Regions from separate parts of the Peribacillus sp. CSMR9 genome, predicted to be linked through region 1. Evidence: predicted binding sites of a transcription regulator. Region 1 holds the regulator's gene; each other region holds the start of a gene.
What was found. The regulator LexA, encoded in region 1, represses DNA repair genes until DNA is damaged. The targets are predictions, from matches to a motif close to CGAACATATGTTCG.

Region 1 (4,581 bases):
ATATTGGATTGTTCGATGGGAATATAAGCTAGTTTGGTCTCCTGGCAAAAACAAGATTGATGACCCGAGGCGTGTGCTATCATGTATAGTTCAATCCTACTTTTGATAAGATTCTCTATAAGACAAAATACTAGTTTTGAGAGCAGCATAGTTGCCAATGCTTGCATAGCCATAAAACCAGCCCATGAAAATTCCTGCAACCAAATGGTGTCGATGGCTGATGAAAATGGAAATGAATAAGCCTAGAACCAAAGCGATGGCAGGGATGAATTTTGGAGGAATTGGAAACATGACCTTAATAAGTTGAGTAAGTGTCATGATGGTAGGAATGGCTATCACTGCATCCCAAAAGTTTGTATGGATGGTTGGGAAGTCCATAATGTCACCACCTTAGAAGTTTTCACAATTAACTTTTACCATTTACAAAGGATTTATACCATATTAATTAATGCAATATAAACGATTGATCAATGAAAGTTGATACAACAAGTTTCGAAGACTTTCAGAGTTCAATGTGAAGCCGCTCAATGTATGCTTGCTCTTTTTTGATCATAGTGAAGACAATTAACCAAATATCAGTACCTTTTTTGCTGGACATGCTGTCACCCTTTTCATGGTTTAGAATACGATATGAATGAAGATAACCAGTTAAGAAAGTGAGTCTTAATAATGGAGGTTCTAATGAGCAAGGAAACGTTTATTAAGGAAATTGCTCCATATGCGCTGAAAATTCAAAAGGAATTTAAAATTTTGCCTTCTGTGATCATTGCACAAGCTTGTTTGGAGAGTGGATATGGGACAAGCTTTTTAGCAAATCAAGGAAAGAATATATTCGGTACAAAAGGTGATTTTAAGGGCGAGTCAGTCATTATACAAACAATGGAATACGTCAACGGTGCATCCGTTCAAGTATGGAACAAATTCAGAAAATACCCAACATGGGAAGAAAGTCTAAGAGATCTTGCCAATCTATATGTAAAGGGAACTTCATGGAATAGAAGTTTGTATACAGCCGTCATTGGAGAACAAGATTACAAAAAAGCACTCAAAGCAATATTCGATGCGGGTTACGCCTCGGATCCGAAATATATAGAAAAACTGGCGAACCTAATCGAAACAAGCGATTTAACTAAATACGATGAAAGCATCGAAGAGGTCTATCATATCGTCAAAAAAGGGGATTCCGTATCTGCGCTTGCAAAAGCATATGGTTCTACGCAAATGCAGATTCAACAGTGGAATGGATTGGTCGATCTTAACCTTATTAAAGTGAACCAAAGATTAAGAGTGAAATGAACATTTACAGGGAGCGGGGTTTTATCTCGCTCTTTATTAATTTTATGGTTTCATATTTTTCCTAAAGTACATATATCCAGAAAGCGATACTTTGCCTATCAACCGCCATAAATGAATAATGTGTTAATACTCCTATGAAAACACGCTTCTATTAAAAAAATATTTCAACCCTAGTCTTCCAAATGCATAATGATAGAATTTCGGACATAAATTAAACAAACAAAAAAAAGCGCGTTTAGCGCTTTTAATGTATTTGTCTATATAAGCCTATTACTTTTCCAAGTATCGAAACATCTCTTAAAATAATTGGTTCCATATTTGAGTTCTCAGGCTGAAGCCTTATGTAATCCGGTTCCTTAAAGAATCGTTTTACAGTGGCTTCATCATCTTCCGTCATGGCCACGACGATATCTCCATTATTGGCACTGCTTTGTTGTTTCACGATGACATAATCTCCATCATGAATTCCTGCTTCAATCATACTTTCGCCCATGATTTCTAGCATGAAAACATGGTCATCATGTGGAACCATGCTTTCGGGAAGCGGAAAGTATTCTTCTATGTTCTCAATTGCAGTTATCGGCATGCCCGCGGTTACTTTACCAAGTAACGGCACGTTCACGACACTAGCTTTGGGGATATTATTCGCTTCCTCCAAGTTCAGTATTTCAATGGCCCTCGGCTTGGTTGGGTCACGTCTTATCAGACCTTTACTTTCCAGGCGGGATAAATGCCCGTGTACTGTTGAACTTGATGCAAGTCCCACTGCTTCGCCAATCTCCCGGACGGAAGGTGGATACCCTTTTTGGCGGACCTCTTCTTTAATGAAATCAAGGATATCTTGCTGCCGTTTTGATAGTTTAGTCATATGTGCACCTCTTCTCCAATGTTCTTTGCTCCATTATAGCATGGCCCCCAACTCTATACAAACATAAGTTCGAATTTAGTTGTTGACTGAAACAAACGTTCGTATTATAATTTTGACATGACATACGAACGAACATTCGCTTTGGAGGGATATTTATGAAAAAAATATACAAAAATTATGTATATACGATTCTGTTAGCTGGATCAGTATTCATCTTTTCAATTTTATTCTCTTGTACATTGGACAATGATCAAAAAAAAGATTTCCTTTCTATAGAAGTAGGTGAAGGCGACACCCTATGGGGAATTGCCGAAAAATATGATGAAGCTGATTTGACAAAAAAAGAATTCATTGGTTGGATAGAAGAGCATAATGGAGTCAGGGCAGATTCGATTAAACCTGGTCAAGTCATTGTCATACCGGTTAAAGGGGAAGAACTTGTTCAGAATTTGGCAAGTCAGCAGTAAGCAGTGAAGGTAGGGTATTATGAAGGCAATAATCTATTGTAGGGTTAGCACAGAAAAAGAGTCACAGGAGACATCATTGGCAAGGCAGGAAGATGAATTAGTCAAATTGGCCGAAAAGTTGGATATGGAAGTTGTTTCCATAATAAAGGAGCAGGAAAGCGGTTATGAGTTAAACCGGGATGGCATTTTTGACATGATCGAACTATTTAAAGCCAAAGAAGCCGAAGTTCTATTAATCCAGGACGAAACAAGACTAGGAAGAGGGAATGCCAAAATAGCCCTTTTCCATGTCATCCTTAAAGAAGACGTGAAAATTTATACGCTCTCACACGATGGGGAAATAGAGTTATCGGATTCGGATGCCATGGTCATCCAGATAGTCGGTATTGTAGAGGAATATCAAAGGAAATTACATAACCTAAAAATAAAACGCGGGATGATAAGAGCCGTTGAAAAAGGCTACCGCCCTCAAAATAATCTTCAGAACCAAAGGAATTCTACTGGAAGGGAACGTATGGAAATTCCCATTGAAGAGATTATTAAACTCCGGGCCAATGGATTGACATTTGCAGAAATCGCAGCCACTTTAAGGGGCTTTGGATACAATGTATCCAAAGCTACGGTGAACAGGCGTTTTCTCGAACATCAACTAAATATACAGGAAAGTCAATCATAGAACTTGTAATTTCGCTTTTTTTTTAATACCATGACAATATCCGCAGATTACGAAGGAGCGAAATTATGCTATCAAAAGAAAAAATAGCCCGTATTAATGAACTTTCTAAAAAGGCAAAGGCTGAAGGTTTAACGGAAGTCGAGGCGAAAGAGCAAACCCAATTAAGAAGTGAGTATTTAGAAACATTCAGACGGTCCATGTCCGATACGTTGGAGCACGTGAAAGTCGTTGATCCAGAAGGTAATGACGTCACTCCTCAAAAGATAAAGAATATTAAAGAAAAAAGAAACTTACATTAATGCTTGGACTATTATCATGAAACACCCCATTTTAAGCTTTAAGGATTAAAAAGGGAGTGCATTCATGTATGTATTCTCCTATTTAGCTTAATCTAAATAGGGGACTTCTTTAATTTCCAGAAAATATTGTAATATCGGGGTTGTAAATAGTGTTTTTAGTTGTGATATTATGCTGGTCACTATAATATAAAGAGGTACATTACAGGAAGGGATGTTTTACGATATGTTAGATAAATTAGATGCACTTTCTATCAATACGATTCGTACATTATCGATAGATGCAATTGAAAAGGCTAATTCCGGCCATCCAGGCATGCCCATGGGTGCAGCGCCGATGGCGTACAAATTATGGACTGAATATATGAATCATAACCCGAAAAATCCAGATTGGTTTAATAGAGATCGCTTCGTTCTTTCAGCTGGTCATGGGTCTATGCTGTTATACAGCCTTCTTCATTTATCGGGCTATGGCTTATCTATCGATGATTTGAAAAGCTTCCGCCAATGGGGAAGTAAAACTCCAGGACATCCCGAATTCGGACATACCGCTGGGGTAGATGCAACGACAGGACCTCTTGGACAAGGTATTGCAATGGCAGTCGGAATGGCAATGGCAGAACGCCACTTGGCAGAAAGCTATAACCGTGAATCTTATAATGTGGTCGATCATTATACATATAGCATTTGTGGGGATGGAGATTTAATGGAAGGTGTTTCTGCAGAAGCGGCTTCATTAGCAGGACATCTGCAACTTGGAAGACTTGTCGTTTTATATGATTCTAATGATATATCCCTTGACGGCGACTTAAGTCAATCATTTAGTGAAAGTGTAGCAAACCGGTTCAAATCTTATGGATGGCAATATGTCCGCGTTGAGGACGGGAACGATCTTCAGGAAATTGCCAAAGCGATTGAAGAAGCGAAAACCGATGAGGCACGTCCAACATTAATCGAAGTGAAAACGGTTATTGGTTA
Region 2 (4,581 bases), on a different contig from region 1:
ATTGCTTGCTTGTTTCCTCTGATAATTTCTTTGTTCCATTTTGATAAAAAAGGCTCGATAAAACCTTGGTTGCTGAAGGACCGGCCTTTTCATCCTCCAAAATGGAATTATATACATCCCACCAAAGTGAGTGGATTGGATAGTTCCTTTTTTTCAGCTGCAATTGGGTAGCGAGGTACGATAGTGCCACATCATAATTCGCCGCATATTTCACCTGTTCCTCAGCAGTCAGATCGGATGGATCGTTCATATAATACACATCGGAAACGTTAAGCAATACGTCCCTTACCCTTTTCAAATAGGATGAGGGTAAAAGTGCCTTTCCTTCCTCATCGGCAAGCGGATATGATAAATAAAGGGCTTCAGCAGGTGTAGTAAAAGCTTTATACGCAGTAAACTCCTCATCAAGGAGGCGCACCTTTGAATTTGGAGCAACATCAAGTCCACCAGCCAGCAGCAGCTCACGATCACTATCTGAAAATATTCCGTCAGATAAAGCCTTTCCTGGCAAAACCCCTTCATTCAAGCCGATGACAAAAGCTGTCCTCACATCATCCAGGCGGGATAAATCGAGATTAGCTACTAGGACTTGGTCAATTGCCGGCGGTACCAAAGAATATTCAAGTGACTCCAGACCAGCTTCAATGACTACCGCAAACTGTTTCATGGAAAGCTCTTCCCCGCTCAGCAGTTCAACGAATTGGTCTAGTAAGTCGACAACCGCATTCCACGTTTGCTCATGCTCTCTAGCCGATACCAAATCACCCGCTTCTTCTGCCTCCTGTTTCAGTTTTTCCAATTTTTCCGGTACATGCAATTCCTCAAGATATAGATAAAGGGCCTCACACAATTCCCTGCCATTAGCTGCCTTTTTAACACGTTTTGATAGCTTCAAGATGGGCTCGGTAAATAATTGCTTCATCTCATTCAGCTCTTGCTCAAGCTTCATTTCCTTATCCGTCTGGTTTCGGTCCTCTAGTTCCAGTCCGCGGAAACGCCGGTAGGTCCAACGCTCTTTGGACGTCCACCTGCTTCCTTTAATTCCACGGGCCAGCACATAGTTTTCCAGCTTATCAACCTGTTCGCGCATTCTATCGTGATTTTTTTGCAGCGGAAATAGAAGCTCCGTCTTGATTGCACGAAATACCGGCTCATAACGCCAATATCCATTGATGATCTCCAAAGTCGAACGAATCAGTTCAATCAGAGGATGATTCAGCATGGTCCGTTTGGAATCGACGAACAAGGGGATTTGATAATCCCGAAAAACGGTTTGTAAAATATCTGCGTATGCCTCTCCATTTCGGACTAAAATCGCAATATCACGGAAACGGTGCTGTTTCTGTCTGACAAGCGTCAAGATGTCCCGGGCAACTCCTTCAATCTCAGCTCTGCGGTTAACTGCCTGGGCAATCGTTACATCAGGTGACTGCCCAAACGTCCGTGCAGGACGAATGGCAAAGTAAGTTTCCAGATGATTCAGGCCCGGACTCTTTCCAAACCTTTCCGTCCCTTTTAAGATTCGATCTTCTGAAATGGGTATACCGTTCCTCAATCCAGCCTGATAAAGGTTATGATAAAGATTTCCCGTTTGCCTGAACAATTGCAAATCATCCGGAGCATATTGTCTGTAGGGCTGATCTAACGTCAGCGAGACCGTTACACTCCTGCACAGCTTCATCATTTCTTCCACAATCAACAATTCCTGTGGCGTCAAGCTATAAAAACCATCGATATAGATATCCGCATTCCTTATATATGAAGACTCAGACATTTTCTCGATAAGCAAAGTGAAATAGTCTTCGGAATCTAAATATTTGCCAACCATTTCATCCTCAAACGCCTGATAGACCAATTCAAGGTCATGAAGTTTATCCTGAATGCCGCTGCCGGAGGGTGATGTTTCGGTCAAATAGTTTTGAATGTCATCCGGTTTGATGCAATACTGCTTGAACTCAGCCAGCATAAGCTCCATCTGTGCAATGAACCCCTGCTTATCAGCAGATCGACGAAACATCTTTAACTCTTCTTTTTTATCCTCCATGATTTTCCTTATCAACATATTAACGCCAACGCTGTCCAAATGGAGCCGGCTCATTCCCCCAGTTTCCTGAAGAACGCGCCAAGCAAGCCTGCTAAAACTGAAAACCTGTGTACGGATCATTCCGGCAAGGCCTGGTGTTTTAATTAATTTATATTCAGATAGAAACGTCATCTGATCAGGAACGAGGTAGATAATTGGATTGCCTTCGGGATTTTCTGCCAATTTGGTGCGAATTTCGCCCAATATATTCGAAGTTTTCCCTGCACCCGATCTTCCCAGTAAAAAACGGAGTGACATCTCTTTTCCCCCTTATACAACATAATATCTAGATCCATCATACCAGAAATACTTTCGTCTTTTTGACTAGGTTTCTGTTTCCAATTAGATTTACATTCTATTATTTTACCGTTTCCCTTTAAAAAACACCAATCGTACGTTCGCGTTTCCTCCAAAAGAAAAAGCCCTGATAATTTTCGGGCTTCCTCAATCATTCACCTGTAAATTTATAATTGAACTCTTTGATCGGCCAATATCGAACATCGACTTTACCGACAACATTTTCAACTGGTATGTAACCAAAGTGACGGCTGTCCGCACTTTCAAGGCGATTGTCACCCATGACAAAAAGCTTGCCCTCCGGGACTGTTGTCATGCCCGTCAATTCCTTTAATGTAAAATCGCCCGTAAAATCCTGTCCCGGGAAACCTTCCTTGTATTTCTCAAGATAAGGCTCATCCACTTTCTCACCATTTACGTAAAGCCAATCATCTTTATAACGAATGCGGTCACCTGCAATCCCTATAACTCGCTTAACATAATCTTCCTGTGCATTCGCATGAAAAACTATAATGTCAAAACGGTTGATATCTTGAATCTGATAATGGATTTTATTCACGACAAGTTTATTGCCGTCTTCAAGAGTCGGCTGCATCGAATCCCCTTCAACATCATAGCTTGAAAAGAAAAATGTACGGATTAAGATGTAAATAACAAAAGCTATCATGGCTGCTTTTATCCAATCGGACAAAGAATTCTTGTTTGTTTTTTCCATCTGGTTCAACCCCTACTACATTTATATACTAATTTATTGTCCTTCTTCTCTCTTCATGCTTTTATTTAATCGGACTTCCAGTCTTTTTCCCGCAAACCATAAGATAAAGATGACAATCCCGATAATGATCGTACGTACAGGCTTATGTATTAAGGATACCAAATCGTAACCTACGAAGCTGATCGTAAAAATCATCACCGCTTTCCCTCCAACGACTGCAAGTCCATATTGCAAGGGACTTACCTTTGAAAGTCCTGCCACGATATTCACGATGGCCGACGGTGTAAAAGGGAAGCAGAGCAGTATGAACAAAGGACCGAATCCATGGCTTTCCACCCAAACCATCAACCTCTGCACCTGCTTATGTTTTTGCAAAAATCGAAAAAACCTCATTTGACCATATCTTCTAATAACTAAAAAGATCAAAAAAGACCCCGCTACTGCACCAATCCAAGAAAATAAAAATCCCCACCAGAGACCAAAAGCCGTTGCATTTGCAAGCACGAACACCACTAAGGGTAAAAAGGGCAAAAAAGCTTCCAACATCGGCAGTAAGATTCCGGAAATTGGACCGAATGAGCGATATTGCTGAATGAGCGCCGATATATTATCAAGTGTAAACCACTCATGTATAGTATCCAAATCCATAATTATCTCCCTCGACATGCTACTATCAAAGCAGCATAAACTTATTAAAAACCGTTTATTTTAGATATATCACTTTCCCCTGAAATTGCAAGAATTATTATCCATATATCTTCATACTTTCCCTATCTCAGGAAAACATAATCTTGTTAACAAAAATTTCATCATTTATCAAAACTTCTTGCATATAAACTGAAAATACATTAGGATAAACAAACGAGAACAAACGTTCTGATTTTCACAAGATATACATATTAATATTAAAAACGTGCTTTTTTAGAAAGGAGCGGTCATGATGACCCGCATTCCAGAAGATGACCGAAATATGATTGAAAAAGCCATCTACCTCCCTATGGTTATTACAGTCTTAAACCGGGATCTCAAGGTCATCGAAATTAGTCCGTTTAAATTAAAAAGGCCCTATTCGGAACTAGTCGAGCATATATTAAAAGTCGTTCAGGACGATCTTGCCGAGGTACGGCGCTATTTGCGCAAGGAGAATATTAAAGTAAGTGAAATCAAACGTGATGAATCCTTCACGATGTATTGTTTTTTATATAAAGGATATGAAGAACATCATAATTATTTCAATCCCCGCCTTCGGAATAAAACGGAAGACTTGTTATGTTATTACTTTTTCGAAAAAAGTCACCATGCTAGGGATATTTAGCAGCTTATCCCTATGCTGCCATCCTCCATGTATGATTATCTGTTAATTATATAGATGCATTGGGGTGTAGGGAAAGTATGACCATTAAAAAACGCATCTCTTCTTTCCTGCTTCTTATAGATGAGTGATTTCAATTTATCATGACCAAGATCGATAAGGCTCACTACCCTC
Region 3 (4,581 bases), on a different contig from region 1:
AGCAAAAGCTTGCCGTCATCAGTTCCAGCGGTAAAAATAGTACGTATGAATTGAAAAATACGGATACCTTTAAATTAAAGGTGACTTCCAAAGGCTCACCATGGGTAGGCATAAAAAATGGTGAAGGTAAATTACTATTCCAGGGCACCATCGACAATAATGAGAGCCAGGAAATTGATTTCACCAATGAAAAAGAAGCTGTCATCAATATTGGCAGAGCGTATGAAACTGAAATTTTTGTAAATGATGAGAAGCTGGAGTATTCTATTTCACCGACTGAAGTGAATACGCAATTGGTAACGATACAATTTACGAAAGCCGAATAGTCATCTTATAGATGACTATTTTTTCTCTATACAATATTAAGACCGGATTTTGCTCTACCTGGCATAAGATTGGTTTTGAGTTAAATTATACATATAAGCATTATTTTAGATCTATAACGCATTGCCCTAAAGGCAGGCGTAAATTTTGGAGGTAAAAGTTTTGAATCTGCCTAATAAGATTACAGTAGCAAGAATCTGTTTAATACCAGTATTTTTAATCATCATGCTCGTTCCTTTTTCTTGGGGGACGTTGACTTGGGGAGAATACAGTTTGCCAGTGGCACATTTAGCTGGTGCCATCCTCTTTATCATCGCTTCTACTACTGATTGGATCGATGGCCATTTTGCCAGGAAATATAATATGATTACTGATTTAGGGAAATTTTTAGATCCATTGGCTGATAAGCTTCTGGTTTCGGCTGCCCTAATTGTATTGGTTGATCTGGATTTAATGTACGGTCAGTCTTGGATTGCTATCGTGATCATTAGTCGTGAATTTGCTGTGACCGGTTTGCGTTTGGTACTGGCGGGTACAGGGGAAGTGGTTGCAGCGAACCAGCTTGGTAAAATTAAAACATGGGCACAAATTGTTTCTATTTCGGCATTATTGCTGCATAACCTTCCATTTGCCCTCATTTCTCTTCCGTTTGCTAATATCGCATTATGGATTGCATTAATCTTTACAATATGGTCAGGGTTGGATTATTTTGTAAAAAACAAAGAAGTATTTGTTAATTCCAAGTAAAACGAATGGTGGTTTTGAAAAGATGGATGCAGAAATCATTGCAGTGGGCTCTGAGCTTCTTTTAGGACAAATCAATAACACTAATGGGAGATTCCTATCGCAGCAGTTTGCGGAAATGGGAATCAATGTTTTTTACCATACTGTAGTCGGGGATAACGACCGTCGTTTACAACAAGCTATAGAAATCGCTGAATCAAGGGCGAACTTGATCGTCTTTACAGGTGGACTAGGACCTACCAAAGATGATTTAACGAAGGAAACGATTGCTCGCCATATAGGGAAAAAGCTCGTTTTTAATGATGAGGCTTTGCAATCCATTGAAGCTTACTTCCAAAAACGGGACCGGCCGATGACGGAAAACAACAAGAAGCAGGCCCTTGTATTGGAGGGCAGTGAAGTGTTGGCGAACGATCATGGCATGGCACCGGGAATGGTCTTGTCCAAATCCGGGATTACATATATGCTTCTACCTGGTCCGCCAAGTGAAATGGAGCCGATGTTTTTAAGTTATGGTTATGAATCGATCATGAATAAATTGGATAAGCACGAACGGATCGATTCCAAGGTTCTTCGGTTCTACGGGATAGGTGAAGCAGATCTGGAAACGGTTATTGAAGATCTTCTTGTCAATCAAACGAATCCGACAATTGCTCCTCTGGCAGCCGAAGGGGAAGTGACGTTAAGGATTACCGCTAAAGACTCATCCAAAGAAAAATGCGAAGAGCTTATTTTAGAATCGGAAAAAGAAATCCTTAGCCGGGTAGGTAAGTTCTATTATGGAAGTGATAATACTTCGCTAATAAAGGAACTTGTAAAAGAATTAACGGTCCGCAAACTTTCAATCGCGGCAGCCGAAAGCTTGACAGGTGGAATGTTCCAAGAACAGCTGACAACCATCCCAGGGGCCGGTAAAGTTTTCAAAGGAGGCATTGTCAGTTATACGAATGATGCAAAGTCAAATGTACTTGGCGTCAGTGATGATACCATCTCTGAGCACGGGGTGGTCAGCGGTGAGTGTGCAATGGAAATGGCCTCTAATGTCCGGAAAAAGCTCGATGCAGACGTAGGCATAAGCTTTACGGGTGTCGCAGGACCGGATGAACAGGAAGGCAAGCCTGTTGGTACAGTATTCATTGGCATTTCTTATCGGGATGGAAAGACTCATTTCAAAGAATTGAATCTTTCCGGAAGCAGGGCGCAGAACCGTATTCGCAGTGTGAAGTACGGCTGTCATTACCTGTTAAGGGATTTATAAACGCTGAAGCAGAGCTTTTTACGGCTCTGCTTTTTTATTTGGTTGAAAAAGTTTGTTTCTTGAAAAAACGGGGAAAAAGAAAAAAGTTAATTCAAAGGAAAAAGTTTTTAAAGTGAGTAAGTGAATGGAAATGGGGATTTCCTCAAGATAAAATGGTTTTTTATAAAGAATATCCCGAAAGAAAAAAACGAATGAATGTTCGACTTTTTGCTTGGCAAAATAGTAAAAAGAGTATATAGTAAAGATAGGTTTTGAGACAGGATACAAACCTTGATCTCAAATAATTGCTAACGTTAGAAAACCTTTAATCGGACAGCCGATTATTTGAATATAGAGGAGGAAATTGAGTGAGTGATCGTCAAGCGGCTTTAGATATGGCGTTAAAACAAATTGAAAAACAATTTGGTAAAGGTTCTATTATGAAACTTGGGGAACAGTCTGATCGAAGGATTTCAACGATTTCAAGCGGTTCTTTAGCATTGGACGTAGCATTGGGAGTAGGCGGATATCCAAGAGGTCGGGTCATTGAGATATATGGACCTGAAAGCTCCGGTAAAACGACTGTTGCATTACATGCTATTGCAGAAGTACAAAAGACTGGTGGCACGGCTGCATTCATTGATGCTGAGCATGCTCTAGATCCAGCATATTCAGAAAAACTTGGTGTGAATATTGATGAGCTACTGCTTTCACAGCCTGATACGGGTGAACAGGCCTTAGAGATCGCCGAAGCGTTAGTTCGAAGTGGAGCGGTAGATATCATAGTCATTGATTCGGTTGCCGCACTTGTTCCTAAAGCTGAAATCGAAGGTGAAATGGGAGATTCCCATATGGGTCTTCAAGCACGGATGATGTCTCAGGCACTTAGGAAACTGTCTGGTGCCATTAATAAATCAAACACCATTGCCATTTTCATTAACCAAGTCCGTGAAAAAATTGGTGTAATGTTTGGGAACCCAGAAACGACTCCGGGAGGCCGGGCATTGAAGTTCTATTCAACTGTTCGTCTGGAAGTGCGTCGTGCGGAACAATTAAAACAAGGTAATGAAATTGTCGGTAATAAAACTAAAATCAAAGTTGTAAAAAACAAGGTTGCCCCTCCATTCCGTCAAGCAGAAGTTGATATCATGTATGGTCAAGGGATTTCTCAGGAAGGTGAAATCATCGATATGGGTGCAGATCTTGATATCGTCCTTAAAAGCGGCTCATGGTACTCATATAATGAAGAGCGTGTCGGACAAGGCCGCGAAAATGCGAAGCTGTTCTTAAAAGAAAATCAGGATATCGCTCTGGAAATTTCTCAGAAAATCAGAGATCACTATAATCTTGATGGAGAACATGAATTGCCACCAGAAGAAAATGAAACAGAAGAACATTTTGAATTACTTGATTAATGGTAGGAAAAGGTCTAAGCTTGATCGCTTAGGCCTTTTCTATATATTGTGAGAAAAATGTGAAATTTCCAGCGGGTTAAATGGCTGTGAAAACGGATTTACAGACATTTTCCATAATGAATGCTGTACTTAATGGTGGTTCATATAAAGAAAACTTGAATAATCATTGATACATAAGGGACAAACGCTTGACAATAAAAATTCTCAACTATACAATTAATATGTATATTTTACAATTTTTCAAACTAAAATTTTGAAAATTAAGTGCTGTATATTGAATTTAGTGCAATGTACTTGCCGACAGTTCAACATTTTATGTAAAAAGTTCATAGCAAGGGGAGGTGAAACGATGGAACCCATGACAATCATCTTCACTTTGCTTGGCCTAATCGTCGGTGCAGTTGTTGGTTATTTTATTCACAAATCAAAATTTGAGAGTAAAATAGCAGGGGCAAAGGGCTCTGCAGAACACATCCTTGAGGATGCAAAACGTGAAGCGGAAGCTCTTAAGAAAGAAGCCTTGTTGGAAGCAAAAGATGAAATTCATAAAGTTCGTTCTGATTCTGATCGGGAATCCCGTGAAAGAAGGAACGAATTACAAAAACAAGAAAATCGGTTATTGCAAAGAGAAGAGAATCTGGACCGAAAGGATGAAACGTTAGACAAACGTGAAAGCCTTTTGGAGAAAAAAGAAGATTCTCTAAACCAAAGACAACAGCATATTGAAGAGATGGAAAGCAAAGTGGAAGAGACGGTTCGTAAGCAGCAAACAGAGCTTGAACGTGTTTCCGGTTTAACTCGAGAAGAAGCTAAAGCAATCATTATAGACCGAATGGAAAACGAACTGGCTCACGATGTAGC

Region 2: a site for LexA is predicted at 2,471-2,484, ahead of addB (helicase-exonuclease AddAB subunit AddB). Genes of this name have one in related genera too.
Region 3: a site for LexA is predicted at 2,515-2,528, ahead of recA (recombinase RecA). Genes of this name have one in related genera too.

Annotation. Positions count from the first base shown of each region.
Region 1 is NZ_JAOPHO010000013.1:15,473-20,053, forward strand. It holds gene N9I19_RS08985 (hypothetical protein) at 97-378, opposite strand; gene N9I19_RS08990 (glucosaminidase domain-containing protein) at 682-1,296, shown strand; gene lexA (transcriptional repressor LexA) at 1,541-2,164, opposite strand; gene yneA (cell division suppressor protein YneA) at 2,320-2,631, shown strand; gene N9I19_RS09005 (YneB family resolvase-like protein) at 2,651-3,307, shown strand; gene N9I19_RS09010 (DUF896 domain-containing protein) at 3,373-3,606, shown strand; gene tkt (transketolase) at 3,830-4,581, shown strand, end outside.
Region 2 is NZ_JAOPHO010000023.1:59,266-63,846, forward strand. It holds gene addB (helicase-exonuclease AddAB subunit AddB) at 1-2,341, opposite strand, end outside; gene lepB (signal peptidase I) at 2,532-3,095, opposite strand; gene N9I19_RS12770 (TVP38/TMEM64 family protein) at 3,129-3,743, opposite strand; gene N9I19_RS12775 (YhjD family protein) at 4,036-4,410, shown strand.
Region 3 is NZ_JAOPHO010000001.1:350,265-354,845, forward strand. It holds gene N9I19_RS01740 (helix-turn-helix domain-containing protein) at 1-326, shown strand, start outside; gene pgsA (CDP-diacylglycerol--glycerol-3-phosphate 3-phosphatidyltransferase) at 487-1,071, shown strand; gene N9I19_RS01750 (competence/damage-inducible protein A) at 1,094-2,326, shown strand; gene recA (recombinase RecA) at 2,674-3,720, shown strand; gene rny (ribonuclease Y) at 4,070-4,581, shown strand, end outside.